DNA from 2 places in the Neobacillus sp. B24 genome. Region 2 is predicted to be linked to the other one. Evidence: riboswitches for the same ligand, from Rfam matches in the RefSeq annotation. Region 2 holds a riboswitch; the other holds the start of a gene.
The links. Region 2 has a riboswitch for S-adenosylmethionine ahead of ACZ43M_RS23000 (O-acetylhomoserine aminocarboxypropyltransferase/cysteine synthase family protein). Riboswitches for the same ligand answer to the same signal wherever they lie in the genome.
Positions count from the first base shown of each region.

Region 1 (4,294 bases), 1.7 Mb from region 2:
ATCGATGTGAAAGGTGAGAGTGTACTTACGTATGTATCCTTTGTCGGTATATTAACCGTTTATTATTTAGTCCCCCTCATTTTTTGGAGACCTGGGTATAAAAACCCGGTTCTTTATCCGATTGCCGAGCTCATCATAGGAGGCGGAGCTTCCGTCTATTTTAATATATTTGAACACTTTAACCTTGGTCCCGCCATGATCCTCATGTCCATCTTGATGGTTGGTTACCTTGCGACAAAGAAGTCGGCCAGATGGACCTTGCCAGTGTTTTTAATTTTGTACCCGCTCCCTACTCTGTGGACTATGGACACCGTCACTTATTTTCTTCAGTACATCGATATCTTCATCTTCCTAGGCTTTGGCGCCTGCTTTAACTATGTCATTCATTCGCAGCAGAAGACAAAACGAATCATCGAAGAAAATAATAAACAATATCAGTTAATTCAAGAGCAGTATCGGGTGCTTCAGCAATATGCGGAGCAGATCGAGAAGGTAACGCTGCTCCAAGAACGGAACCGGCTTGCAAAAGAACTGCATGATACGATTGGCCATCACTTTACTTCTGTAACCATGGGGCTTGACGCCGTTTCTTATTTGCTGGAAAAGGATGTTGATCGAGCGAAACAAAAGGTTGAAGCCCTTGCTAATGTTTCTCGTAAAGGCTTGGAGGACATTCGAAGACATATCCACCAAATAGCCCCGTCAGAAAATGAACAGCCATTGTCGGAGCTTTTACATAAAATCGTTGATAGTTTTAAAGAAAATACCGATACCGATGTTCAGTTTAATAGGCAAGGGAGAGAAATCCCCATTTCTAAGAATATTAAACTCGCATTCATTCGCTGTCTTCAAGAGGCGTTGACAAATGCGAAACGACATGGCGGTGCTTCAGAAATTTTGGTTGATTACTTATTTACGGACTATGAGATTGTGTTATCTATTGAAAATAACGGAAGCCCCATTGATGCTTTGCAGCCTGGTTTTGGTCTCACCGCGATGAAGGAACGGATTGGGGAATTGCATGGGAATCTTGATATTACAAGTGGAACACACCATGGGGTAAAGCTGACGATTACTGTACCGATAAAAGGGGTGGCCTAAATGAGCGGCATTAAATTAGTCATAGCGGATGATCAAGAGTTGATTCGGGAGAGCTTGTCCATCGTGTTAGATATGGATGATGAAATTGAAGTAGTTGGTTTGGCGGAAAATGGGGCTGAAGCCGTTGCGTTATGCCAGCAGCATCAACCGGACACGATCTTGATGGATATTAACATGCCGGAAATGGATGGAATTTCTGCAACAAAAATGATCAAACAACGCTGGCCGGACATCAAGGTGATTATCTTAACCACCTTCCAAGAAATTAATTACGTGATTGACGCGTTAGCCATTGGGGCAGAAGGCTACTTGCTGAAAGCCATTCATCCAAAAGACTTGCTCGCAGGCATTAAACTGATTCATAAAGGCGGGACCCTGCTCCCGCAGGATTTGGCCAAGCTGCTAGTTCAGCAAATAAACAGTCATGAAACATCAACCCAGCAGGAAAACAAGAATAACTACGACTTAACAGAACGTGAAGAAGAAGTGCTGCAATGCATTGCAGTAGGACTAAGCAATAAACACATCGCAGAAAAACTATTTCTATCCGAGGGAACAGTCAAGAACTATATCTCCAGCATCTACCACAAACTAGATGTAAAAGATAGGTTTCAAGCCGCCTTCAAGGCAAAGCAGGAAGGGTTAACGAGGTAAAACGTTATCAATTAACTAAAAGACCAATGTCTGATGACGCGTTTGAGTGGATTATCCTCTTAGAAACGTCATGGTAGGAGGTTTCATGACGCGTTTGAGTGAATTTTCCTCTTAGAAACGTCATGGAAGGATGTTTCATGACTCATTTGATTGGATTGTCCTCTCAGAAATGTCATGAAAGGATGTTTCATGACTCATTTGATTGGATTATCCTCTCAGAAACGTCATGAAAGGAAGTTTCATGACGCGTTTGATTGGATTATCCTCTCAGAAATGTCATGAAAGGAAATCTCATGACGAGCCTGAGTGAATTTTCCTCTCAGAAATGTCATGAAAGGAAGTCTCATGGCGCGTTTGAGTGAATTTTCCTCTCAGAAATGTCATGAAAGGAAATCTCATGATGCGTTTGAGTGGATATTCCTTTCATAAACATCATAAACTACTTTAACAATCGTTCTTTTAAATATCAGAAGGATGGTCCTAATCTCTGCTGTGAAAATATGCCCTGAGCACTGTCCCGTGGTGAATATTTGATTGACAATTGACTGAATTTAAATTATTATCGCTATATTAATAGATTTAAAAATATTTTTCTTCTTATCCAGAGAGGTGGAGGGACTGGCCCTTTGAAGCCTCGGCAGCAGGTTCGTATGAATACTGTGCCAATTCCATCAAGCGTATGGCTTGAAAGATGAGAAGGGGGTTATTAGGCTCTCTTCTTTGAAGAGAGTTTTTTGTTTTTTTATAAATCCAACTTAGCGAATAAGAAAACTAGAGAATGAGAACAGCAGAGGAGAGAACAGAGATGAAATATGGTTTTTGGTTACCGATTTTTGGAGGCTGGCTGCGGAATGTAGATGACGAGAATATGCCACCAACCTTTGACTATGCGAAAAAAGTCATACAGTCAGCTGAAGACTGGGGATACTCAACGACACTGATTGCTGAATTATATTTAAATGATATTAAAGGACCGGAGCATGATTCTCTTGAAGCCTGGTCCACCGCAGCGGCACTTGCTGCCGTGACAGAGAAAATAGAAATCATGACCGCGATTCGCCCAGGTTTTCATAATCCTGCTGTGACAGCAAAAATGGCCGCCAATATTGACCGTATCAGCAACGGCCGTTTTACGCTTAATGTTGTTTCGGGTTGGTGGGCAGAAGAAGCGCGTCAATATGGCGGCATTTTCACCGAGCACGATGAGCGTTATGCTCGAACCGAGGAATTTATTGATGTGCTAAAAGGGTTATGGACAGAAGAAACCTTTAATTATGCGGGCCAGTTTTACGACTTAAAAGACACGAAGCTTGCTCCGAAACCAGTTCAACGACCGAACCCGATTCTTTATGCAGGCGGTGAAAGCGAAAAAGGTAAGCAAACGATTGCCGAAAAATGCGACGCTTACGTGATGCACGGTGGAACAATAGAAGAGATTGAGCAAAAAATTGCTGAAATGAAGGCACGCCGTGAACAAACTAACAATGAACCATTTAAATCTTTCGGAATGGCAGCCTATGTCATTTGCCGTGAAAGTGAAGAAGAGGCTTTTGCTGAGCTTGAAAAAATCACGACGGTGAAGGAGTCTAGCGCGTATGCCGGCTTTAAAGACTTCACAACCAAATCACAATTAGAGCAGCAGATCCAATTACAGGATTACTCGGTTTCCAATCGCGGTCTGCGGCCAAACCTGGTAGGAACACCGGAGCAGATAGCCAATCGAATTTTACAATATGAAGAAACCGGCTTAGACTTATTGTTATTACAATTTTCCCCGCAACTGGAGGAAATGGAGCGCTTCGCAAAGCAGGTTATGCCGTTAGTGGAACAAAAACGCAGTTTAATAAACAACTAGAAACAGGAGGCCGTAAACATGAGCAAAGTATATGTCATCCATGAAAATAGTGAGTGGACCGTCCATTTAACAAAGAGATTAGAGGAGCTTGGTGTTCCTTATGAAGAATGGCATTTAGATGAGGGTACATTAGATTTATCGGCACAACCTCCCGAAGGAATCTTCTATAGCCGCATGAGTGCTTCTTCCCATACACGTGATCATCGTTTTGCCGCTGAATTTACTGGACAGGTATTAGCTTGGCTAGAAGCGCATGGCCGCACGGTATTAAATGGAACGAGTGCTCTAAAGCTGGAAGTGAGCAAGGTTTTACAATACTTAGAGTTAAATAAATATGGTGTGAAGACGCCAAAAACGATTGCCGCAGTTGGCAAGCAAAACATTTTAAAGGCAGCGGAAAGCTTTTCTGGACAGCCCTTTATTACAAAACATAACCGTGCCGGAAAAGGTTTAGGTGTGCAATTGTTCCAAAGTATCGAAGCGTTAAAAGCGTATGTGGAAGGACCAACGTTCGAAGAACCGGTCGATGGCATTACACTGATCCAGGAATACATTGTATCTCCTGAAAGCTACATCACCCGCTGTGAGTTTGTCGGAGGAAACTTTGTATATGCCGTCAAGGTGGATACTTCGGAAGGATTCCAGCTTTGCCCGGCGGACGCCTGCCAAATTGGCGATTTATTC
Region 1 is NZ_AP035777.1:941,930-946,223, forward strand. It holds gene ACZ43M_RS04540 (sensor histidine kinase) at 1-1,101, shown strand, start outside; gene ACZ43M_RS04545 (response regulator) at 1,102-1,755, shown strand; SAM riboswitch class I at 2,350-2,453, shown strand; gene ACZ43M_RS04550 (LLM class flavin-dependent oxidoreductase) at 2,561-3,610, shown strand; gene ACZ43M_RS04555 (ATP-grasp domain-containing protein) at 3,629-4,294, shown strand, end outside.
Region 1: it holds a riboswitch for S-adenosylmethionine, as region 2 does, so the genes downstream of both, ACZ43M_RS04550 (LLM class flavin-dependent oxidoreductase) here and ACZ43M_RS23000 (O-acetylhomoserine aminocarboxypropyltransferase/cysteine synthase family protein) in region 2, are expected to answer to the same signal.

Region 2 (4,294 bases):
CAAATAGGTCTTGGAGTTTTTATGGTCATTTACAATTTCTATATTCGAAAGCTTGGCTACTCGGAGGCCGTCAACGGGCAAGTCATCTCGATGACCTCGTTAGCGACGGCACTGATCCTTATCCCAGCGGGAATCATCAGTGACCGCTACAGCCGTAAGAAAGTCATTTTATACGGAATACTCTTATCAGGGGTAATCCTGCTTGCTAGAAGTGTCGTTTCCGGCCAACAATTATTAATTACTTTTGCGTTCATCAGCGGTCTGGCAATGGCCTTTCTGCAAGTCTCGGGAATCCCATGGCTTGCAGAAAATTCAACCCCGGAACAGCGGGTAAATTTATTCAGTCTGCATTTTGCGTTTATGACGGCTGCCAATGTAGTAGGAAGTCTCCTTGGCGGCTTGCTAACTGACGTGTTCTCGTTTTTTGTCAGTGATCTCAATAGCATCAGATTGACCCTGATTATTGGTGCCGTCATTTATTTGATTGCGATTATACCTACTACAAAATTCCAAGCATTGACCCAAAAACGACTAGAACCAAAGAAAGCACCGGAAAAACCGTTCATATGGAAAACTAACGGCATGAAACTAATTGTCTTATTTGCCATTGCCCAAATGCTGATCGGTTTTGGTGCAGGGCTGGTGATTCCCTATTTAAATCTGTATTTTTCGGATCGTTTCAGCGCATCGACAACTTCAATTGGTTTTATTATCTCGCTCGGGCAGGCGGCAACAGCATTGGCAATGTTTATTGGTCCATGGGTCGTGAAAAAAGTAGGTGAAGTAAGGGCTGTTGTGTTCCTCCAATTAGCTTCGCTGCCATTTCTTCTATTAACAGCTTATACGAACCACCTATGGCTGGCGGCACTAGGGTTTTTATTTCGCCAAGCATTAATGAACGCCGGAAATCCGATTCAAATGTCGCTGATGATGTCAAAGGTCAACGACTCGATGAAGGGGCTGGCGAACTCAATAAACCAAATGGTATTCAATTTGGGCTGGGCACTAATGGGGCCGGTCTCGACCGGAATTGTCGTCCAGTATGGGGCTTATTGGGGATATGCCTATGTGTTCAGCATAACCGCCGTTTTATATCTAATCGGTTCCATCTATTTCTTGGTCGTCTTCAGGGGCATTTCGACCAATAACAATAAATCCGTTTCTACAAAAATATCATAAATCCGACATATATCTTGGGAAATCTCATTATTTCCTCAGACACATCAGATATTTGTCGAGCGAATCTAAAAGGAATACAAGCGCTATTGCTGAATAGTATTGGTAGAGACAAATGATTCGGAGTGGTGAAAATGCAGGAAGCAGTAAGTTCATTTCTAATGGCTGTAAAAAGGCAGGGACAGTTGCAGCCGTTGTTAGAGTCTGCTGATTTACGGGTATCCTTGATTTCAGATCAACAAACTATTGTGCTAGTAATCAAACATGGTGAGGTAACAGCCTCAAATGAAAAAGACATGGAGCACACCACCATCAAAATCAGTGGTCAGCCTCCGGAAATAACACGACTATTAGAAGGAAGGGAAAGATTGAGAGTCCTTCAAAAGAGCGGTCGGCTGATGGTATCAGCACCCTTAAGAATAATCTTATTACTTGAATCCATGTTTTATTTGACAATGCCGCACGGCGCTCTTGTATCATAAAAATTTTATTCAAAGTCATTGACTCGGAATTGAAGTTGCGGTATTATGTTTTTAAATATTCTATCAATTAAATAAGTTATCTTATCAAGAGAGGCGGAGGGACTGGCCCTGTGATGCCCGGCAACCGGTGACTTACATACGGTGCTAATTCCAGCAGAGCAAGTTCGCTCTGAAAGATAAGAAGAGCATAATCCCCTCTTCTTATGAAGTGGGGATTTTATTTTTCCAAAAAGAGAGGAGCAAGGAAGATGACCGAAAACCAAAAGAACTATCGATTTGAAACATTGAGTGTACATGGCGGCTTGGCGCCAGATCCAGTTACAGGGGCACGGGCCGTGCCAATCTATCAAAACAATGCCTACCAATTTAAGAGCACAGAGCATGCCGCAAACCTGTTTGCGCTAGCAGAGCCTGGCTACATATACACCCGGATTCACAATCCAACCACAACTGTTTTTGAAGACAGAGTGGCACTGTTGGAAGGCGGCGTAGGCGCACTTGCGGTGGCAAGCGGGATGGCAGCCATCACACTGGCAATCTTAAACATTGCTGAAGCAGGCGATGAAATTGTTGCAGCTGGAAACCTCTACGGCGGTACCTATAATTTATTTGCGGTAACCCTGCCGAAATACGGAATCAATGTGAAATTCGTTGATGCGGAGAATCCTGAGAACTTCCGTTCAGCCATTACGGAAAAAACAAAAGCGGTTTTCGCGGAAACAATCGGCAACCCAAGTCTTCGCGTCCTTGATATTGAAAAAGTCGCGGAGATTGCGCATGACGCAGGTGTACCGTTAATCATCGATAACACTTTCGCTACGCCATACCTGTGCCGGCCAATTGAGCATGGGGCTGATATTGTGGTCCATTCGGCGACCAAATGGCTCCTTGGTAACGGCACGTCAACTGGCGGCATCATAGTTGACGGCGGCAAGTTTGACTGGAATTCACCGAAATTCCCTGGTTTCACGACGCCAGATGCAAGCTATCATGATCTTGTTTATGCAGAAGCATTAGGTGCCGTTGCTTATATTATTAAAGCACGTGTCCAGCTCCTTCGTGACCTTGGACCTGCATTAAGCCCACAAAATGCTTTCCAATTTACGCTTGGACTTGAAACGCTGCATGTGCGCATGAAAGAGCATGTCGCTAACACAGAAAAGGTAGTACAGTACTTATTAAATCACCCTGCGGTAGAGTGGGTTTCTTACCCTGGGCATCCGTCACACCCTGATTATGAATTGTCTAAAAAGTATATGCCAAAAGGCGCAGGGTCCATGGTGGTCTTCGGAATTAAGGGCGGCAAAGAAGCAGGCGCGAAATTAATCGACAACATCCAGCTTTGGGCACATGTGGCCAATGTTGGCGATGCCAAGAGCCTAATTATTCATCCAGCAAGCACAACTCACCAGCAGCTTGATACGGAAGGTCTTAAAGCAGCAGGTGTGTCGGAAGATTTAATTCGTCTTTCCATCGGCATTGAGAATGTCGAGGATTTGGTTGAGGATCTCGAGCAAGCAATCGAAGCGGCAACAGGATTGTCTTCACTGAAAACGAATGCATAAAATAGTTTAGTAAGATAATAAAACTATTTCGTTGACACGACTTTTTATCCATGATACGATAGCAAACGTAAATTAATTTTTGAAAATATTTTTAATTAAATATAAGATTGCTTAAGCTCTTATCAAGAGAGGTGGAGGGATGTGCCCGATGAAGCCCGGCAACCGTCAGTTCATTGAAACTGAAATGGTGCCAATTCACACAAAGCGTCAAGCTTTGGGAGATGGGAGAAAGGATTGTATTTACTGATGCCTTTCTGCCCGTGCGGAAGGGCATTTTATTTTTCTAAAAAAAGAATCCTTTCATAAAAATAGTCAAAACCTATATCAAGGATAAAAAGTAGGTGAGTCAATGATTTCAATTAAGAGTGTCCGCAAAGTTTTCCAATCCAAAAAAGGCCAGCTAAAAGCAGTTGATGATGTCAATTTGGAAATACAAGATGGAGAAATTTTCGGCGTAATCGGGTATAGCGGCGCCGGAAAGAGTACGTTAATCCGGATGCTGAATGGTCTGGAACTCCCGACCGAAGGAAGTATCACTGTTGCCGGTCGCGAGATTTCAAAAATAAAGGGCAGCGAGCTTCGGAAAGCCCGTCAGGAAATCAGCATGATTTTTCAGCACTTCAACCTCCTTTGGTCGAGGACAGTAAGTGAAAATATTGCCTTCCCTTTGGAAATAGCGGGAGTAAGCGCGCCGCAAAGAAAAAAACGGGTGGCAGAGCTGGTGAAGCTTGTCGGACTCCAAGGCCGGGAAGATGCCTATCCTTCACAATTGAGCGGAGGTCAAAAACAGCGTGTCGGCATTGCCAGGGCGCTTGCCAATAATCCTAAGGTACTTCTCTGTGATGAGGCAACCTCGGCTCTCGACCCGCAAACGACGGATTCAATCCTCGATTTACTAGTCGATATTAATAAAAAATTGGGCTTAACGATTGTGTTAATTACCCATGAGATGCATGTCATCCGGAAAATCTGCCACCGGGTTGCCGTGATGGAAAGCGGCCGGATTGTAGAACTTGGTTCGGTACTGGATGTGTTTAAAAATCCGCAGCAGCCAATTACTAAACGGTTTGT
Region 2 is NZ_AP035777.1:4,614,920-4,619,213, reverse strand. It holds gene ACZ43M_RS23010 (MFS transporter) at 1-1,179, shown strand, start outside; gene ACZ43M_RS23005 (hypothetical protein) at 1,311-1,658, shown strand; SAM riboswitch class I at 1,737-1,841, shown strand; gene ACZ43M_RS23000 (O-acetylhomoserine aminocarboxypropyltransferase/cysteine synthase family protein) at 1,907-3,223, shown strand; SAM riboswitch class I at 3,340-3,451, shown strand; gene ACZ43M_RS22995 (methionine ABC transporter ATP-binding protein) at 3,573-4,294, shown strand, end outside.